3 linked regions of the Myxococcus guangdongensis genome follow. The protein of the gene in region 1 interacts with the protein of each later gene in a pairwise test. Links are inferred from orthologs where the notes say so. Each region holds a gene or a part of one and is shown in the gene's direction. Other genes may lie near its edges.

Region 1 (6,286 bases):
GCGTGGCCTCCACCCGGGCGCTCTCCCGGAAGAAGACGCCCTGCACCTTGCCCTGGATGCGCAGGGCCACCCGCCTGGAACCGCTCATGAACCGAATGCCTCACCCTCTAGGCGTCCGCTCGCAACAGCCCGAGGAACGCTTCCTCATCCAGGATTCTTACCCCGAGTTCCTGGGCCTTCTTCAGCTTGCTGCCCGCATCGTCGCCGGCCACCACGAAATCGGTCTTGCGCGAGACACTTCCCGCGACCTTCCCACCCCGCCGCTCCACCTCCTCCTTCGCCTGCTCCCGCGTCATACCCGTCATCGAGCCGGTGAGCACCACCGTCTTACCAATGAACGGGCCTCCCGTGGCCACCTGGGGCGGGGCGGGTGCGACACCGGCGTTGAGCAGCGCGAGGATGGCCTCCCGGTTCTGGGGCTCCTGGAAGAAGGTGTGGATGACCTGCGCCATGACCGCGCCGACATCCTTGACGCGTGAGACGTCCTCCAGCGACGCGTCGAAGAGCCCCTGCACCTTGGGGAAGGCCTCGGCGAGCGCCTTGGCGGTGGCGTCCCCCACGTGTCGGATGCCCAGCGCGTAGAGGAAGCGGCGCTGGGTGGTCGTCTTGGAGTGCTCGATGGACGCGAGCAGGTTCTCCGCGCTCTTGTCGCCCATGCGCTCGAGCGTCATCAGCTTCTGCTTGGTGAGCGCGTACAGGTCCGCGAACGTCTTCACGGTGCCGGTGGCCACCAGCTGCGCGGCCAGCTTGTCGCCCAGGCCCTCGATGTCCATGGCGATGCGGCTGGCGAAGTGGCGGATCTTCTCCACCAGCTGCGCGGGGCAGGACGCGCCGGTGCACCGGATGACGGCGCCGTCCTCGTCCTTCACCGCCACCGCGCCGCACACCGGGCAGTGCTTGGGGAACTCGAAGGGCTTGGAGTCCTCGGGGCGCTTGGAGAGCACCGTGGAGACGATTTCCGGAATCACGTCCCCCGCGCGGCGCACGAAGACGGTGTCGCCCTTGCGCACGTCCTTGCGCCGCAGCTCGTCCTCGTTGTGCAGCGTGGCGCGCGCCACGGTGACGCCGCCCACCTTCACGGGCTTCAGGTGCGCCACGGGCGTGAGGGCGCCGGTGCGGCCCACCTGGATGCCGATGTCCTGCACCAGCGTGGACTCCTCCTCGGGCGGGAACTTGTACGCCACCGCCCAGCGCGGGCTCTTGGAGACCTGGCCCAGGCGCTTTCGCTGGTCCTCGTCGTCCACCTTCACCACCATGCCGTCCACCTCGAAGGGCAGCTCGTGGCGGCCCTTCAGTGAGGCGTCATAGGCGGCGCGCACCCCGTCGATGCCCGCCGCGCGCACGTAGCGGTTGATGGGCAGGCCCAGCGACTTCAGGTACTCGAGCTTCTCGATGTGCGTCTTGAAGGCGGGCACGCCCTCGGTGGGGACACACTCGTAGAGGTAGACGGAGAGCGGACGCTGCGCGGTCTCCTTCGGATCCAGCTGGCGCAGGCTGCCGGCGGCCGCGTTGCGCGGATTGGCGAAGAGCGGCTCGCCCTCCTCCTCGCGCTTCTCGTTGAGCTTCTGGAAGTCCGCCTTGCGGATGAAGACCTCGCCGCGCACCTCCAGGAGCTCGGGCACCTTCACCCCGTCCTCGGGGAACAGCTCCATGGGCAGGCTTCGGATGGTGCGCAGGTTGCCCGTCACGTCCTCGCCCGTGGTGCCGTCGCCGCGGGTGGCGCCCTGCACGAAGATGCCCTTCTCGAAGCGCAGCGCGATCGCGAGCCCGTCCAGCTTGGGCTCGCACACGTAATTGACGGCGGGGATGCCGAGCATCTTGCGGATGCGCTCGTCGAACTCCACCAGCCCCTCGTCCTCGAAGAGGTTGGCGAGCGACAGCATGGGGACGCGGTGGACCACCTGACCGAACTCGTCGGCCGCCTTGCCGCCCACGCGCTGGGTGGGCGAGTCCGGCGTCTGCAGGGTGGGGTGCTTCTCCTCCAACCCCTGCAGCTCACGCATCAGCGTGTCGTACTGGATGTCGCTGATCTCCGGCGAGTCGAGCACGTAGTAGCGGTGGTTGTGGTGGGCCAGCTCACGACGGAGCTCGCGGGCTCGGGCTTCGGCTTTCTTGAAGTCGTCCACGGTGGGCGGTCCTTACCCCAAAACGCCCCCGCGTGAGGGCGTGTCCATGGCGCGCAATCTAGAGCGACACCCCGACATCGCGTCGACTCCCTCCCGCCATGTCCCGCGCGTGCGCCGTCCACACGCCCCGCCACGTAGGCCCCTGCTCATGCCGACGGTGCGGCGCGCTGGCGCGGTGTCTGTCGTGCGGGGCGGGGCCGGGGCTCACGGTTCCGCCCACGAGGGCCCACCCCAAGCGAAGCGACCCGTCGGGTCCTGGCGTGGGGAGCCACGACGCCCCGTGGCGGGTGGGAATTGTCCGCCGCCGGGCTCATGTTGCTCATCAGGAAGAGTCCGCGCGCTGGCCCTCAAGATGCCTTGACAGGCCTGGAGGGGGTCAATAACGTCCCTCGGCGGTTCACTGGCGCAGGAATTTCGACGGCGCCATCTCTTCCCCAAAACCAATCGGCCCGTGCCCGCGCAGTCCCCTCCAGGGATTCCGGTAAGGGTCGCTCCTCACTGGAGAAGGTGCTTCCGAGGCCGAGCGGACATCTCCCCCGGCAATCGAGCGTCCGAGTCCTCGGGCACCCCACCATTCCCCAAGCGTTCCCAGCCATGCGCAAAGCCCGTACTTCGAGAGAGAAGGCCGCCGACGTCGCTGTTCCCGTCGAGGCCGACGACAAGCCCCGTCGCAAGCGCGCGGCGGCGAAGACCGCCGACAGGGAGGAAGCCGAGAAGCCGTCCCGTTCGCGCCGCGCCCCTCGCCGCGACGAGGACACGAACCCGGAGGTGGAGAGCGACTCCGCCGAGGTGAGCGCCGAGCCGCCCCGCCCGGTGCTGACGCCGATCTCCCGTCCGGTCCGCGACGACGACCTCCAGGAGGCTCGCATCTCCGGTGAGGAGGAGTCCCCCGCGGCCACGCTGCCGCCCCCGCCGGAGCCCCCCGAGGCCCCGACCATCACGGAGGTCAGCCGCGACGGCGCTCCCATGCAGGTCATCAAGCTCAATGACCTGAAGCGGATGAAGATCACGGACCTGTCCCGGATGGCCCACGACGTGGGCATCGAGAACTACCAGGGTCTGAAGAAGCAGGACCTCATCTTCGCGCTGCTGGGTGGCATCGCGGACAAGCGCTTCGAGGTCCACGCCGAGGGCGTGATGGAGCTGCTCAGCGACGGCTTCGGCTTCCTGCGCAGCGCGGACAGCGACTACCAGCCCAGCCCGGACGACATCTACGTGTCCCCGTCGCAGGTGCGCCGCTTCAACCTGCGGCCCGGCGACACGGTGACGGGCCCCATCCGCCAGCCCCGCGAGGGCGAGCGCTTCTTCGCGCTCCAGAAGGTGGACAAGGTCAACTTCACGGACCCGATGTCGGACGCGGCGCGCGAGCGCATCCTGTTCGACAACCTCACGCCGCTGTATCCGACGCGCAAGCTCAAGCTCGAGCACGAGTCGTCGGAGATGACCACGCGCATCATCGACATGTTCTGCCCCATCGGCCTGGGCCAGCGCTGCCTCATCGTGGCGCCGCCGAAGGCCGGCAAGACGGTGCTCTTGCAGAACATCGCGCACGCCATCAGCCGCAACCACCCGGACGTCTACCTCATCGTGCTGCTCGTGGACGAGCGCCCGGAGGAAGTGACGGACATGGAGCGCAGCGTGCGCGGCGAGGTGGTCTCCTCCACCTTCGACGAGCCCGCCACGCGCCACGTGCAGGTGGCGGAGATGGTCATCGACAAGGCCAAGCGCCTGGTCGAACAGAAGTACGACGTCTGCATCCTGCTGGACTCGATCACCCGTCTGGCGCGCGCCTACAACACGGTGGTGCCCGCGTCCGGAAAGATTCTGTCCGGCGGCGTGGACGCCAACGCGCTCCACAAGCCCAAGCGCTTCTTCGGCGCCGCGCGCAACATCGAGGAGGGCGGCTCGCTGACCATCATCGGCACCGCGCTCATCGACACCGGCAGCCGCATGGACGAGGTCATCTTCGAGGAGTTCAAGGGCACGGGTAACTCCGAAATCGTCCTGGACCGCAAGCTGATGGAGAAGCGCATCTTCCCCACGCTGGATATCAACAAGTCCGGCACGCGCAAGGAGGAGCTGCTGCTGGGGCCGGGTGATTTGGTCCGCATCACCGCGCTGCGCCAGGTGCTGCACCCGTTCACCCCCATCGACGCGATGGAGTTCGTGCTCAAGCACATGCGTCCGACGGCGACGAACGCGGACTTCCTCGGCTCGATGAACCGCTAGAGGTAGCCATTGGCCCGGGGAGGCCCCATGTTGGGTCCCATGCTCGTCCGCCTGCTTCCCCTCCTCGTGGGGGTGACACTCGGAACCGTGGGATGCGACGTGGACCCCCTGGGGCCACCGCTGGACACGCCCCCCGTGCTGTCCAGCCGCACCTGTTACTCAGATGACGATTGCGTCGCGGACGCGTGCTGCGGGCTGGGAACGGCCGTCACGCACGCGGACGAGGGGCCCAACTGCCGCGGCGTGAGCTGCACCAGCGGCTGTCCCGAGGGCTCCATCGACTGCGGTCGCTGCATGCCCATCTGCCGCGGAGACCGCTGCGCCGCCGCCTGCCAGTGAGGCCGTGCCTCCTCAGGCCGCGGGCGTCTGCTGGCCGGTGGCGATGACCGGCTGGGGCTCGGCGCCCGGCAGCGTCACCACGGCCTGGGGCTGCGCCTTGAGGCGGGCGTAGTCGAAGCACGCCACGAGGATGGCGGTGATGGGCACCGCGAAGAGCGCGCCGATGAGGCCGAAGAGCCGCTCGCCCGCGATGAGCGAGAAGGCCACGATGACCGGGTGGATGCGCGCGGCCTGACCCATGATTTTGGGGTTGAGGAAGTACGCCTCCACTGCGTGGATGCCGATGATCCACAGCAGGATGGCCACGCCCTTCTGGAAGCCGTCCGCCAGCGCGATGAGGACGATGGGCACCGAGCTCAGGATGGTGCCGAAGATGGGGATGAGGCTGAAGAACGTGGCGATGGTCGCCAGCAGGAACGCGAACTTCACGCCGAAGAGCAAGAGCCCCACGAAGGTCAGCGCGCCGTTGACGACGCAGATGGTGACCTGCCCGCGCACCACGCCGGACAGCGAGCGGTCCAGGCGCTCGGCGAGCTGCCGCGCGTCCTGCGCGTACTCGGGGGGCACCAGCGTGCCGCAGTAGCGGCGGATGGCCTGCCCGTCGATGGAGAAGAAGGCCGCCACCATCAGGATGAAGAACAGCATGAAGACGCCCGCGGCCACGCTGGCGACGATGCTGCGCGACACGTTGACGATGTCGCCCAGGTTCTCCTGCACCAGGGACGCCACGCGCTTCACCGCGTCCCCCATCAGCTGCTCCAAATCCAACGCCAGGCTGAAGTGCCCGGCGCCCGCCGCGTCCGCGCCCTCCAGCGCGCGGTTGGACAGCGCCACGGGGATGCCCTGCGCGCTCAGCCACGTCTCCGCGCGCTGCGCGAGCACCTGCACCTGCTCGGGCGTCAGCGTGTTGGCGAGCGCCATCAGGTCCCGGCTCACGCGCGCCATCTCCCGGTACAGCTGGGGCACCAGCGCGACGAAGAACAGGTACACGCCGACGAAGAAGCCCGCGTAGATGAGCAGGATGGCCACCCAGTGCGGCACCTGCCGCCCGGCCACCTTCACCCGCGTGATTCGCGCCACCAGCGGCTGCACCAGGTAGGCGATGAGCGCCGCGCCCGCGAAGGGCATCACCACCGAGCGGAACGTCACCAGCACCAGGGCCACCACGAGCCACAGGGCCCCCAGCACCCACAGGCGGTTGCGGCGGTCGACGATGGGCGTCGGAGGAGATTCCACGGGGTGCGGCGACATGTCTCGGGCTTATGGCACCGCCCGCGCGCTGACAAGGCCCGCCCGCCCTCGTTCTCGTTCGTGCCCCAAGCAGGGGCTCGCCCGGGTGCCGAGATGACGGAAAGTTCCCTCCACCTCGGGTCCGGCCTGCTCAGGCCGAGGGCTGCTGGAGGCGCAGCTTGCGCTCCAGCCGGTCCAGGCACTCGTGCATGTGCTTGCGCTTCACCCGTCCCTCGGTGGCCTCGCCCAGCCCGTGCATCTGCTCCGTCAGCCAGCGCGAGAGGAACAGCAGGGCCAGCCTGTCGTCGGGGCCCAGGCCGCGCTCCAGGTAGCGCTGGTGGCGCATGTAGTCGTCATACGCG
Region 2 (6,298 bases), on another replicon or contig:
GTCGAGCGGTTGTTCATCGTGGAGGGGCAGCTCGCGGCCAAGGCCGCGGGAGAGCTGCTCAGCCGCGCTCGGGACGCGGGCGTCCGTGTCGAGAAGGTGACGCGTGAGCGGCTGGCGGTGATGGCTGACGGCGGCGTGCACCAGGGCGTGGTGCTGGAGCTCCGGGGCTTCCGGTACGCGGAGCTCGAGGACCTGCTCGAGGCGGCTCAAGCCAGCAAGCGGCCCGCGCTCGTGGTGGTGCTCGACGGCATCCAGGACCCGCACAACCTGGGAGCCATCATCCGCTCGGCCCATGCGCTCGGGGCACACGGGGTGGTCATCGCCAAGGACCGGGCCGTCCAGGTGACGGGGACGGTGGCCAAGGCTTCCGCGGGGGCGGTGGAGCACTGCCTCATCGCCCGGGTGGTGAACATCTCGCGTGCCCTGGAGGAGCTGAAGGAAGCGGGACTCTGGGTGGCCGCGGCCGACGTGGACGCGACCGAGCCCATGTGGAGCGCCCGACTGGACGGCCCCTTGGCCCTCGTCGTGGGCGCCGAGGGGGGAGGAGTGAGGGAGGGTGTGCTCAAGCACTGCGACCACCGCCTGCGGATTCCCATGGCGGGTCAGGTCGGTTCACTCAATGCGTCCGTTTCGGCCGGCATTCTGCTATACGAGGTCGCCCGCCAACGGGGGAGCAGCTCCTCCCGTTAGTCGGTCTGAACCCGGGATCAATCTCCTTGACTTGGGTGAAGGGGACTTTTAAAAGGGCGCGCCTCGCACATCGGAGTCGGGTGGTTGACGGCTTCGGTGCAGGTAGGGTAGGGCAGGAGCCGATGAGTGCCGGTGTAGCTCAGTCGGTAGAGCAACTGATTTGTAATCAGTAGGTCGCGGGTTCAAGTCCCGCCGCCGGCCAAGCAGGACGGGGCCGCGGATGAGGGCCCGAGACGAGCAGTGCGGGGAGTAGTCGCGGTTCGTGGTGCAAAATTCTGGAGGGATACCCAAGCGGCCAAAGGGAGCAGACTGTAAATCTGCCGGCTCTACGCCTTCGATGGTTCGAATCCATCTCCCTCCACTCGGCATTGCGGGAATAGCTCAGTTGGTAGAGCGTCAGCCTTCCAAGCTGAATGTCGTGGGTTCGAATCCCATTTCCCGCTCCAAACGTTGTAGTTCATAGCATCGCCAAGCCCTGATAGCTCAGTTGGCAGAGCGCATCCTTGGTAAGGATGAGGTCACCAGTTCAATCCTGGTTCAGGGCTCCATTTTTTAGAGGAGTGTCATGGCCAAGGAGAAGTTCGAGCGTAACAAGCCCCACGTGAACATCGGCACGATCGGACACGTGGACCACGGCAAGACGTCGCTGACGGCGGCCATCACGAAGGTGCTGGCGAAGACGGGCGGCGCCACGTTCCTGGCGTACGACCAGATCGACAAGGCGCCGGAAGAGCGCGAGCGCGGCATCACGATCTCGACGGCGCACGTCGAGTATCAGACGAAGAACCGTCACTACGCGCACGTCGACTGTCCGGGCCACGCCGACTACGTGAAGAACATGATCACGGGCGCGGCGCAGATGGACGGCGCGATCCTGGTGGTGTCGGCGGCGGACGGCCCGATGCCCCAGACGCGTGAGCACATCCTGCTGGCGCGTCAGGTCGGTGTTCCGTACATCGTGGTCTTCCTGAACAAGGTCGACCTGCTGGACGACCCGGAGCTGCGCGAGCTGGTGGAGATGGAGGTCCGGGACCTCCTGAAGAAGTACGAGTTCCCCGGCGACAGCATCCCCATCATCCCGGGCTCCGCGGTGAAGGCGCTCGAGGGTGACGCGAGCGACATCGGCGAGCCGGCCATCCTGAAGCTGATGGAGGCGGTGGACAGCTACATCCCGACGCCGCAGCGCGCGACGGACAAGCCCTTCCTGATGCCGGTGGAGGACGTGTTCTCCATCGCCGGCCGTGGAACGGTGGCGACGGGCCGCGTGGAGCGCGGTCGGGTCAAGGTCGGCGAGGAGGTCGAGGTCGTCGGTCTGCGCCCGACGCAGAAGACGGTTGTGACGGGCGTCGAGATGTTCCGCAAGCTGCTGGACGAGGGCATGGCGGGCGACAACATCGGCGCGCTGGTCCGTGGCCTGAAGCGTGAGGACATGGAGCGTGGGCAGGTGATTGCCAAGCCTGGCAGCATCACGCCGCACACCAAGTTCAAGGCGCAGATCTACGTGCTGTCGAAGGAAGAGGGTGGTCGTCACACCCCGTTCTTCAAGGGCTACCGTCCCCAGTTCTACTTCCGCACCACGGACGTGACGGGAACGGTGAAGCTGCCGGAGAACGTGGAGATGGTGATGCCGGGCGACAACATCGCGATCGAGGTGGAGCTCATCACCCCTGTCGCGATGGAGAAGGAGCTGCGCTTCGCTGTTCGCGAGGGTGGCCGCACGGTGGGCGCCGGCGTCGTCGCGGAAGTCATCGAGTAACGCGCCCGGGGGGCTTTCGAGCCCCCTGGCCCCAAACACCGGATTCCGAGGGGAAGGTGCCTGATGGTAACCTTCCCCTCTCGTGTCTGATGAGGTAGGCCATGCCGAAGGGCAATCGTTCCATCATTTCGCTCGAGTGCACGGTGTGCAAAGAGCGGAACTATACGACCACGAAGAACAAGCGGAAGAGCCAGGACAAGCTCGAGTTGAGCAAGTTCTGCTCGAAGTGCCGCAAGCACACGGACCACAAGGAAGGTAAGGTCTAGGTCGGTAGTTCCTGAGAGTTTCTAGGCCAGTAGCTCCAACGGTAGAGCAGCGGTCTCCAAATCCGCGTGTTGGGGGTTCGAATCCCTCCTGGCCTGCCAAGTCTCAGTGGGAGCGGGGCCCCCGGTACCTGGAGGTACCGGGGGTTCCTGTGTTTCCGCAGTTCGTGAAATTTCGCTTTCGCAGTACCTCGTGAGGCACCATGGCGACGGCATCAGAGGCCAGCCAGCAGGCTAACCGCTCGGCGATGGATCCGAAGCGGCTCGTGGTCATCTTCTACCTCCTCGCCGGCATCATCCTGGCGCTGTTCCTGGAGCGTCTCTTCGGAGCGCTGTGGGCCAGCTTCGGATGGCCCGACTCGGTGCTCATCGAGGGTCTGGACTGGAAGGTGTCCACGCTCGTGGGCTACCTGTCGGCCGTGGGCCTCGCGGTGGCCGGCTACTTCCACCCCAAGACGCACACCCTCTCCATGGAGGTCGCGTCCGAGCTGATGAAGGTGTCCTGGCCCACCTGGCCGGAGACCCGGACGTCGACCGTGGCCGTGGTCGTCGCCTCGCTCGTGGCCGCGGTGCTGCTCTTCTGCATCGACACCGTCGCGTACAACTTGATGGTGGAGTGGCTGCCGGCCTTGTGGGGGAAGCTGTAATGGCGATGAAATGGTTCGTGGTCCACACCTACTCGAACTTCGAGAACCAGGCGAAGAAGAGCCTGGAGGAGAAGATCCGCCTCGAGGGGCTCCAGGACCAGTTCGGTGAGATCCTCATCCCCATGGAGCAGGTCGTGGAGATGGTGAAGGGCGAGAAGAAGACGTCTCGCCGCAAGTTCTTCCCCGGCTACATCTTCGTGCAGATGGAGCTGAACGACCGGACGCTCCACCTGGTGAAGAACACGCCGAAGATCACCGGCTTCCCGGGGACGGGCCAGAACGAGCAACCGCGACCCATCTCGGAGAAGGAGGTCGCGAACCTCACGTCGCAGATCTCCGAGGGCACGCTCAAGCCCAAGCCCAAGGTGCAGTTCGACGACGGCGACACGGTGCGTGTGGTGGACGGCCCGTTCGCCAACTTCAACGGCACGGTGGAAGAGGTCAACGCGGAGAAGGGTCGCGTGAAGGTGCTCGTGAGCATCTTCGGTCGCGCCACCCCCGTGGAGCTGGACTTCATGCAGGTGGAGAAGACCACCGGCTAGTTTTTCGCGGGCGACTCGGATAGAGCGCGCCCTGCTGTAGTTCCGCGTCCGCCTGGACGCGGTCCCATGGGTGGGAGAGCCTCCCCGTCTGGAGGCCCGTCTGGACCACCCCCTCGAAAGGCAGTTGTCAGCCGATGAAGAAGGTCACAGGTCAGGTCAAGCTGCAGATTCCCGCCGGCAAGGCGAACCCCGCTCCGCCGATCGGCCCCGCACTCGGTCAGCAGGGCGTGAACATCATGGAGTTCTGCAAGCAGTTCAACGCGAAGACGCAGGCGGAGGCCAAGGAGGGTCTGATCATCCCGGTGATCATCACCGTCTATCAGGACCGCTCCTTCACGTTCATCCTCAAGACGCCTCCGGCGGCCGTCCTCATCAAGAAGGCGGCGGGCCTGCACACCGACAAGAAGAAGGGTTCGGGCGCGAAGAAGCCTGGCAAGGAGAAGGTGGGGCAGATCACCCGCGCGCAGCTCGAGGAGATCGCCAAGAAGAAGATTCAGGACACCACCGCCGCTTCGCTCGAGGCCTGCATGAACACCATTGCTGGCACCGCGCGCTCCATGGGCATCGACGTCGTCGGCTAGGCCGCCGCCCCACTCACGGACGAGGATTTCTGTCATGGCTAATGGGAAGAAGTTCCGGGCGGCCGCCGCGCTGGTGGACCGCGAGAAGCGTTACTCGGTGGCCGAGGGTTTCGCGCTGCTGAAGAAGACGGTGGACGCGCGCGCGTCGAAGTACGACCAGACGGTCGACGTGGCCATCAACCTGGGTGTGGACCCGAAGCACGCGGACCAGATGGTCCGCGGCGCCGTGGTCCTCCCGAACGGTACGGGCGCCACCGTGCGCGTGGCCGTGTTCGCCAAGGGCGAGCGCGCCACCGAGGCTGGCAACGCGGGCGCGGACATCGTGGGCGCGGAGGACCTCCAGAAGCGCATCGAGGAGGGCTTCCTCGACTTCGACACCGTCATCGCCACCCCGGACATGATGGGTATCGTGGGTCGCCTCGGTAAGGTGCTCGGTCCCCGTGGCCTCATGCCGAACCCGAAGGTCGGCACGGTGACCATGGACGTGGCCAAGGCCATCCGCGACGCCAAGGGCGGTAAGGTCGACTTCCGCGCGGAGAAGGCCGGTATCGTCCACGCGAAGATGGGCAAGTCCTCCTTCTCGGTGGACAAGCTCGAGGGCAACTTCAACGCGCTGGTGGACCTGGTGATGAAGCTCAAGCCGGCCACCGCCAAGGGCGTGTACCTGAAGGGCATCGCCATCTCCACGACGATGGGCCCGGGCATCAAGATCGATACCCAGGAGATTCTGGCCCGCCACCGCTAGGCGGCCAGCAGGCGGGCGGTGCTCGCTTCCCCACAGTGGGGGAGTCAGAGGTGCCGCCTGCCTGACGTCTCAGGTTCGAAAGTTCTGGATCTTTGCCGAAGCCGGGGGTATAGGCCCCCGGCTTTTGCAATTGGAGCGCCACGTCATGAGGCGTGCGCTTCGACCTGGTTCATGACAGCAGGGACCCGGTCAGAGGAGAAGTGCCCCGTTGGGAACCGGACAACCGGTCGGGGTGTGGCTTCCTCTGTCGGGTTCAAACGGCCGCAAGGTCAGCCCTGCCGAGACTGGAGGTGCGGTGTGGTGTCTCTCGGAGACTCCTCTCTCGCTCTGCCACTTTGGCCCAGGCATCACGCCCGTCGGAAGACGGGCCAAGAAGGAGGTGAGTCAAAGTGCTGAAGAGCGAGAAGGAGGAGATGATCAAGGAACTCCACGAGAAGTTCTCGCGGACCAAGTCAGCCATCGTCGCGGAGTTCTCCAAGGTGGATGTGGAGACGGTGACGAAGCTGCGCAAGAAGTTCCGTGAGGGCGGCGTCGAGTACAAGGTCATCAAGAACACGCTGGCGCGCCGTGCGGCGCAGGGCACGGACCTGGCTGTCATCGCTGATGACTTCACGGGACCGGTGGCTCTGTGCCTGAGCTACGGCGACGTGGTGGCCCCGGCGAAGATCCTGACCGAGTTCACGAAGGACCTCGAGGACAAGATCAAGATCCGCACCGCCGTGGTCGACGGCCGCAAGGTCGACGTCAACGGCGTCAAGCAGCTGGCGAAGCTGCCGGGTCTCAACGAGCTCCGGGCGCAGCTGCTCGGCATGCTCAACCAGCCGGCTGGCAAGCTGGTTCGGACCATTGCCGCCCCGGGTTCCCAGCTCGCGCGGGTCGTCCAGGCCCACGCGGACAAGGCGCAGGGTTAGTTTTCCTGATTCATCCGAGAAGTTTTTCTACACCAATCTTGACGGCCCCGACTCCCATAGGGATGCAGGCCGTTAGTCAAACCCAGAAGGACGAATTCAATGGCTGACCTGAATGCAATCGTTGAGCAGCTCTCCGGCCTGACCATCATCGAGGCCGCCAACC
Region 3 (6,425 bases), on another replicon or contig:
CCACGGCGTTCTCGAAGTCCGCGTGTGCGTCCACGCCCTCGGGCATCTGCAAGGTGTTCGACAGCGAGGTGCACTGCTTCGACCCGCCGGTGGAGCAGCAGGCGGACCCGGCCTGCCTGTCGGTCCTGGGGATGGCGGCGCTGGACGGGGCCGCGCCCTGACCCAGGGTATGAGCCGTCCGCCCCGCCGTCTGCTTTGAGCCTTCCTGGGAGAGCGGTAGGGTTGCCGTCATCTCGCAGCAGGAATGGAGCAGAACCGCGCATGGCGGAGGGTGACGTCCGTCAATATTGGGTCCGCAACGACAGGGGCACCCTGTGGGGGCCCCTCACCCTGCCGACCATTGAACTGCTCGTCGACAGCGGCGCCATCAAGGGCAAGCTCCAGGTCTCCGAGGACGGGCTGAACTTCGCCTTCCCGTGGCGCTTCCCCGAGGCCCGCGAGGTGTTCCCGCGCGAGCTGTGGGGTGACGGCGCGCCGGCCAACCTCGGCCCCGGACCGGGTGCGCCCCAGGCGCAAGCCGCGCGCCCCGGTGTCCCCATGGCGGGGCCCGGTGTGCCGATGGCCGGTCCGGGTGCTCCTATGACGGGACCTGGTGGCATGCCCATGGCGGGGCCGGGCGCGCCCATGGCGGGCCCGGGTGCAGCACCGATGGCGGGCCCAGGTACTGCTCCGATGGCCGGTCCAGGAGTGCCGATGGCGGGGCCGGGCGCTCCGATGGCACGCCCGGGCGTCCCCGTAGCGGGCCCAGGCGCTCCCATGGCGGGGCCGGGTGCCGCGCCGAACGCGCGCCCAGGTGTCCCCATGGCGGGCCCAGGTGCACCCATGGCGGGGCCCGGAGCAGTCCAGGTGGCTCGTCCAGGTGTCCCCATGGCGGGACCAGGGAGCCCCGCGGCGGGCGCGGGAGCCACGCCGAACGCGCGCCCAGGTGGCCCCGTTGCGGGCCCTGGAGCGCCCGTCGCGCGTCCAGGTGCCCCGATGTCGGGCCCAGGAGTCCGGCCGGCAAACCCGATGCAGGCCGGGCAGCCCCAGGTTCCAGGAGCACCGGGAGCGGTCGCACGGCCCAACACAGCCACCGGACAGCCGCAGGCGGGAGCCGTCCCTCCATCGCCTGTCGCGACGGCACAGCCCGGCGCTGCCCCTCTCCCCACCACGGGAGCCGCGCCCGCCGTCTCCGCGGAGGCCTCACCGTACGCGATGCCCTCGCAGGGTCAGCTCGAGCAGACCTCGCCGCTGAACCTCTACGGCCGCATCGCCTCCGCGGAGCAGACGGGCCTGCTCAAGCTGGCGCTCGCGGACCGGGTCACCCTGATTCACTTCCGCAAGGGCAACCCGGAGTTCGTCGACTCCAACCACGCCGAGGACTCGCTGGGCACCTCGCTGATGGGCGCGCGGCTGCTCACGCCCGAGCAGCTCCAGCAAGCCGAGGCCGCCAAGGAGCGCTTCGGCGGAGACCTGCTCGCCGCGCTCTTCGGACTGGGTCTGCTCCAGCCCGCCACCGCGTTCTCGATTCTGGCGCAGCGCGCCTCCAGCATCCTGTTCAAGGGCCTGCGCGCCGAGTCCGGCATGTTCGCCTTCGAGCTGCGGGAGCTGGCCGGCAACAAGGCCATGCCGCTGGGCAACCGGTGGGCGGTGCTCAGCGACACCGTGCGCCGCATGCCCTCCGCGGACATCAAGCGTCGGCTGATGCCCGTGCTCAACCTGCCCATCATGAAGTCGGGCGGGATGGTGGCCGCGAGCGAGCTGCGGCTGACGCCGCACGAGGTTCGCGCGCTCACGGTCATCGACGGGGTGCGCTCGGTGTCGCAGCTCCTCGCGGACTTCCCGCAGGACGCCGACCACCTGCTGCGCCTGGCCTTCCTGCTGCGCGAACTGGACGCGGTGTCCTTCGCGGCCGCGCGCACGGTCCCCGCGACGGCGGCGGGCCCCTCGGTCGCGGCGCAGCCCGGACCGGCCCCCGCCTCGCCCCCCACGGCCGCACAGCCCGCCCGCCCCGCCACGCCTCCCGCGGCCCAGGCTCCGTCCACCGCGCCCGGAAATCCCCCAGGAGCGGGTGCACCGCAGGCCGCGCGTCCAGGCAATCCGCCCGGAGCCGCGGCGCCGGCGGCGGCCCGTCCGGGTACTCCCCCTGGAGCCGCCGCCCCGCGTCCGCCGCCCGTCGTCGGAGCAGCAGCGCCAGCGCGTCCAGCGAGCCCCCCGCCCGCCGCGGCGCGTCCGGCGCCGCCCACGGTCTCCGGCCCTGCGCCCGGCGCCGACGAGATTCCGGCGCTCAAGCAGCTCGCGATGGCGTTGAAGCAGCAGACCCACTTCCAGCGGCTCGGGTTGGCGGAGCAGGCGGACGGCAGCGCGGTCAAGGTCGCGTACTTCCGTCTGGCCAAGCTGTACCACCCGGACACGCTCCCGCAGGGGGCGCCGCCGGAGCTCGAGAAGCTCAAGGCCGAGGTGTTCGCCTACATCGGCGATGCGTACCGGACGCTGTCCGACGACAAGAGCCGGGCGGCCTATCTCGAGGAGCTGAAGAGCGGTGGGGCCGGGGCGGAGGTGGACATCAACGCCATCCTGATGGCGGAGGAGCTCTTCCAGAAGTCGTGCATCCTGGTGAAGGCGCGCAAGTTCCCGGAGGCCGTGAAGATGTTGAACGAGGCCATCCAGCTCAACGCCGAGGAGGCGGAGTTCTACGCCTGGCGGGGTTATGCGCGGTTCTTCACGGCGGCGGACAAGAAGGCGGCGCAGCCGGAGGCGTTCCGGGAAATCCAGAACGCCATCAAGCGCAACGAGCGGTGTGCGCCGGCGCACTACTTCCTCGGGGTGATTGCGAAGCTGACGGGAGACACCACGGGGGCGCTGAAGCACTTCAAGCGGACCGTGGACCTTCAGCCAGACCACATCGACGCTCAGCGGGAGATTCGCATGGCGGCCCAGAAGAAGTAGGGTGCGCCCCCCATCCGGAGGGGCCAGGGGCCCCGCGGGTGGAGTCGAAGGAGACAGCAACGTGTCGCTCACCGGGAAGCAACGCCGCCATCTGCGCGCGCTCGGACACCACCTGGAGCCGGTGGTCATCGTCGGTCAATCCGGCGTCACCGAGGGCGTCATCGCCGCCGTCGAGCAGGCGCTGCACGACCACGAGCTCATCAAGGTGAAGATCAACGAGGGCCCCGAGTCGCGCCAGGAAGCCGCCGCGCGCCTCGCCGAGGGCACCAGCGCCGAGCTCGCCCAGCTGTTGGGCCGCACGGCGCTGCTCTTCAAGAAGCGCAAGGAGAAGTCCAAGTTCGAGAAGTTCTGACGGACCGTCCCCGAAGCCCGTGGGTTCACTTCACTTGCCGCTGAAGCGGGCCTCGCGGCGCTCGAGGAAGGACTGGACGCCCTCCGCGGCGTCCTCCGTCGCCACCAGCTCCAACAGCCGGGGCAGCAGCGCGGCCCTGGCTGCGTCGGGCCCTTCGTGCACCGCCTGTCGCGCGGACGCGAGCGTCGCCTGCACGCCCAGCGGAGCCTGCTTCGCCACTGTCTCGGCCAGGGCCAGCGCCCGCTCCAGGTGCCGGCCGCGCTCCACCACCTCTTGCACCAGGCCGATGCGGTAAGCCTCGCGCGCGTCGAACTCGTCACCGGTGAGCAGCCATCGCATGGCGTTGCCCCAGCCGGCGCGCTGAGGGAAGCGCACGGTGGCGCCGCCGAACGGGAAGATGCCGCGCTTGATTTCAATCTGTCCGAAGCGCGCGTCCTCCGAGGCCACGGTGATGTCCGCCGCGAGGATGAGCTCGATGGACAGCGTGAGGCACAGTCCCTGGACGGCGAGCACCAGGGGCTTGGTGCGCGGCGGGCCCTGGATGCCCCAAGGGTCGATGAACCCCTCCGCGTAGAGCGGCTCTCCGCTGGAGAGCGCGGGCGCGACGCTCGCGAGGTCCAGCCCCGCCGAGAAGTGGTCTCCCACCGCGAAGAGGACCATGCACCGCACGTCCGAGTGCCGGTCCGCCTCCGTCACCGCGGACGAGAGTCCCCGCAGCATGCCCACATCGAACGCGTTGCGCTTCTCCGGGCGATGGATGCCGATGAGGGCGAGGTGTCCGCGCACTTCCAGGGTGATGCGAGGGTCCGACGGGCTCATCAGCGCTCCACGGTAGAGGTGGACGCGCATTGTCCGTCACGAGCCTCGATTCACACCATCACCCGCATCGCCCCGTCCAACGCACGACGTTCAGCCGCGGCCCACCCTCAGCGCGTGAAGCCCGCCGTGCTCGCGGCCAGCTCCGCCGCCACGCCCAGCCGCTCCAACAACGCGGGGCCGAAGTACTGCCTGCGCGACTCTCCACCGTTCGCGTTCACCAGGTCCGGCGTCTCCACGTAGCCCACGTAACCGCCCGCGAGCCCCAGCACGCCCGAGGCCCCCGTGCGCCGCACCAGCTCCGCGCCCGCGTCCACCGTGGGCTCGCCCGGCACCGTCACCAGCTCCAGCGGCCCCAGCACCAACGCGGACACCTCGGCCACACGCTCGGCCGAGCTGCACAACAAGTTATCCCCCGCCGCCCGAGTGAAGGCCGGCACCAGCCGCGACGCATCCGGCCGGGGCATCACCGCCTCCGCGCGCGCCAGCGACAGCCGCACCGACGCCCCCGCCGAAGCCAGGGGCGCCTTGCCCGCCAGCTCCGACAAGGCCCGAGCGAAGCCCGACACCCGCTCCAATCCCTGCCCTTCCGAGTAGGCCACCGACGCGTTGCCCACCGCGCCCTGCAACAACAGCGTCACGCCGCTGCCCTCTGACTCGCGCAGCGTGCTCAAGCGGCCCGGATAGTCCGGGTCCACGTACGCGCGCTGCCGGGGCACCATCGCCGGGTGCGCCGCGAAGAAGAGCAGCTCCGCCACCGGCGCGGACGCCCCCCGCAGCACCGCGCGCGTCAGCGTCCCATCCGGCGCGGTGCCACCCGAGCGCGTGTAGACATACGAGGACTCCTTCGCCTCGCCCAGCTCCAGCGTCACGTCCGTGAGCGAGGAGGCGGCCTGCCCGAGCGCCGCGCTCGCCGCGGCCACCACCGTCGCTTCCGAGTCCTCCCGATAACGCCCCGTCCCGACGAGCTGCGACACCAGCCGGGAGTCATATCCCCCGAGCGACGAGTGCGTGTGCGTGGCCAACACCAACACATCCTGCAGCCCCAGCGTCTTCGCGTGCTCGCGCACCCGCGCCGTCACCACATCCGTGATGAGCAGCAGCTCCAGCGACACCAACCCCACCCGCGAGCCCTCCACCTCAAACACCACCGCGCGCGCATGGAGCGGAGGGTCGGACTGCGTCGCATCGGGGCGCGGCGGCGAGTAGCCCGCCACCACCACCGGGAACGGCGGCACCAGGGCCACCTTCGCCGCGCCCGCGCGCAGCGGCCCCTCCGCCTTCACCTGCGACACCAGCACCGGCGCGCGCTCCGCCCACGTGCCGCACCAGTTCCAGGAACCCAAGGCATAAGCGGCACCCACGGTGAGCAAGACCAGGGGAAACAGGGAACGCCAGGAGGCTCGTCGTGGGAACACCATGCGGTGCGCAGACTAACGGCACGCGGCACTCACCGCGAGGCTCGTCTGCCCACATCGGACGACTCCGGTGACGGGTGGAATACCCACCAGAGGGGCGTGCGTTCCTGTTCCGCTCACCGCCCGAAAGGAGTAAGGCAGCGCGCCATGTGCGGCATCTTCGGAATCACGGGACACGCCGAGGCCTCCAACCTGACGTACCTGGGGCTGCACGCCCTGCAGCATCGCGGGCAGGAGTCCGCGGGTATCGTCGCCTCTGATGGTCATGGCCTGCGGGCACACCGTCAGATGGGGCTGGTGGCCGACATCTTCGATGCGCCAGTGCTCGCCGGCTTGCCCGGTCAGTCGGCCATCGGCCACGTGCGCTATTCGACGGCGGGCGGCAGCCAGCTCAAGAACGCGCAGCCGCTCTTCGTGCAGTACGCGGGCGGTCAGTGCGCCATCGCGCACAACGGAAACCTGGTCAACGCGGCGACGCTGAAGGAGAAGCTGGAGGCCGACGGAGCCATCTTCCAGTCGGACGCCGACACGGAGGTCATCCTCCACCTGCTCGCGCGCTCGCGGCAGGGGAGCTTCGAGCAGAAGCTGGTGGAGGCCCTGCGCAAGGTGGAGGGCGCCTACAGCCTGCTGGTGCTCACCGAGAACAAGCTGGTCGCGGTGAGAGACCCCTTGGGCATCCGGCCGCTGGTGCTGGGGCGGATGAAGGAAGGCGCGTACGTCGTCGCCAGCGAGACGACGGCGCTGGACCTCATCGAGGCGGACGTGGTGCGCGAGCTGGAGCCCGGTGAGCTGCTCGTCATCGAGAACGGCCTCATGCGCACGAGCAAGCCGTTCGCGGAGCCCGCGCGGCTGGGGCGGTGCATCTTCGAGCAGGTGTACTTCGCGCGGCCGGACTCGGTGCTGTTCGGCAA

What was found.
Region 2: the proteins of rho (region 1) and nusG interact in binary tests that used the Escherichia coli proteins (3 or more experiments, as listed by UniProt). The link is inferred for Myxococcus guangdongensis from one-to-one orthologs.
Region 3: the proteins of rho (region 1) and yhbY interact in binary tests that used the Escherichia coli proteins (3 or more experiments, as listed by UniProt). The link is inferred for Myxococcus guangdongensis from one-to-one orthologs.

What each region holds. Positions count from the first base shown.
Region 1 is NZ_JAJVKW010000001.1:1,089,934-1,096,219, reverse strand. Bases 2,209-5,037 are described here. They hold rho (transcription termination factor Rho), read left to right. Parts: upstream 2,209-2,720; coding sequence 2,721-4,355; downstream 4,356-5,037. Other genes in these bases: LXT21_RS04415 (AI-2E family transporter), read right to left, coding at 4,707-5,037; LXT21_RS04420 (hypothetical protein), read left to right, coding at 4,383-4,694. Also shown: LXT21_RS04435 (acylphosphatase), read right to left, coding at 1-88; NAD-dependent DNA ligase LigA, read right to left, coding at 108-2,126; more of LXT21_RS04415, read right to left, coding at 5,038-5,945; LXT21_RS04410 (hypothetical protein), read right to left, coding at 6,076-6,286. UniProt on the Escherichia coli protein: Facilitates transcription termination by a mechanism that involves Rho binding to the nascent RNA, activation of Rho's RNA-dependent ATPase activity, and release of the mRNA from the DNA template.
Region 2 is NZ_JAJVKW010000009.1:351,954-358,251, forward strand. The notes cover bases 2,286-5,126. They hold nusG (transcription termination/antitermination protein NusG), read left to right. Parts: upstream 2,286-3,355; coding sequence 3,356-3,898; downstream 3,899-5,126. Other genes in these bases: tuf (elongation factor Tu), read left to right, coding at 2,286-2,446; rpmG (50S ribosomal protein L33), read left to right, coding at 2,548-2,712; secE (preprotein translocase subunit SecE), read left to right, coding at 2,913-3,356; rplK (50S ribosomal protein L11), read left to right, coding at 4,033-4,479; rplA (50S ribosomal protein L1), read left to right, coding at 4,514-5,126. Outside these bases: 23S rRNA (guanosine(2251)-2'-O)-methyltransferase RlmB, read left to right, coding at 1-690; more of tuf, read left to right, coding at 1,256-2,285; more of rplA, read left to right, coding at 5,127-5,224; rplJ (50S ribosomal protein L10), read left to right, coding at 5,614-6,135; rplL (50S ribosomal protein L7/L12), read left to right, coding at 6,235-6,298. UniProt on the Escherichia coli protein: Part of the processive rRNA transcription and antitermination complex (rrnTAC). The complex forms an RNA-chaperone ring around the RNA exit tunnel of RNA polymerase (RNAP).
Region 3 is NZ_JAJVKW010000002.1:496,764-503,188, forward strand. What follows is about bases 1,667-4,634. They hold yhbY (ribosome assembly RNA-binding protein YhbY), read left to right. Parts: upstream 1,667-2,989; coding sequence 2,990-3,280; downstream 3,281-4,634. Other genes in these bases: LXT21_RS06885 (J domain-containing protein), read left to right, coding at 1,667-2,928; LXT21_RS06895 (crotonase/enoyl-CoA hydratase family protein), read right to left, coding at 3,311-4,099; LXT21_RS06900 (neutral/alkaline non-lysosomal ceramidase N-terminal domain-containing protein), read right to left, coding at 4,207-4,634. Outside these bases: LXT21_RS06880 (hypothetical protein), read left to right, coding at 1-161; more of LXT21_RS06885, read left to right, coding at 1,195-1,666; more of LXT21_RS06900, read right to left, coding at 4,635-5,517; purF (amidophosphoribosyltransferase), read left to right, coding at 5,662-6,425.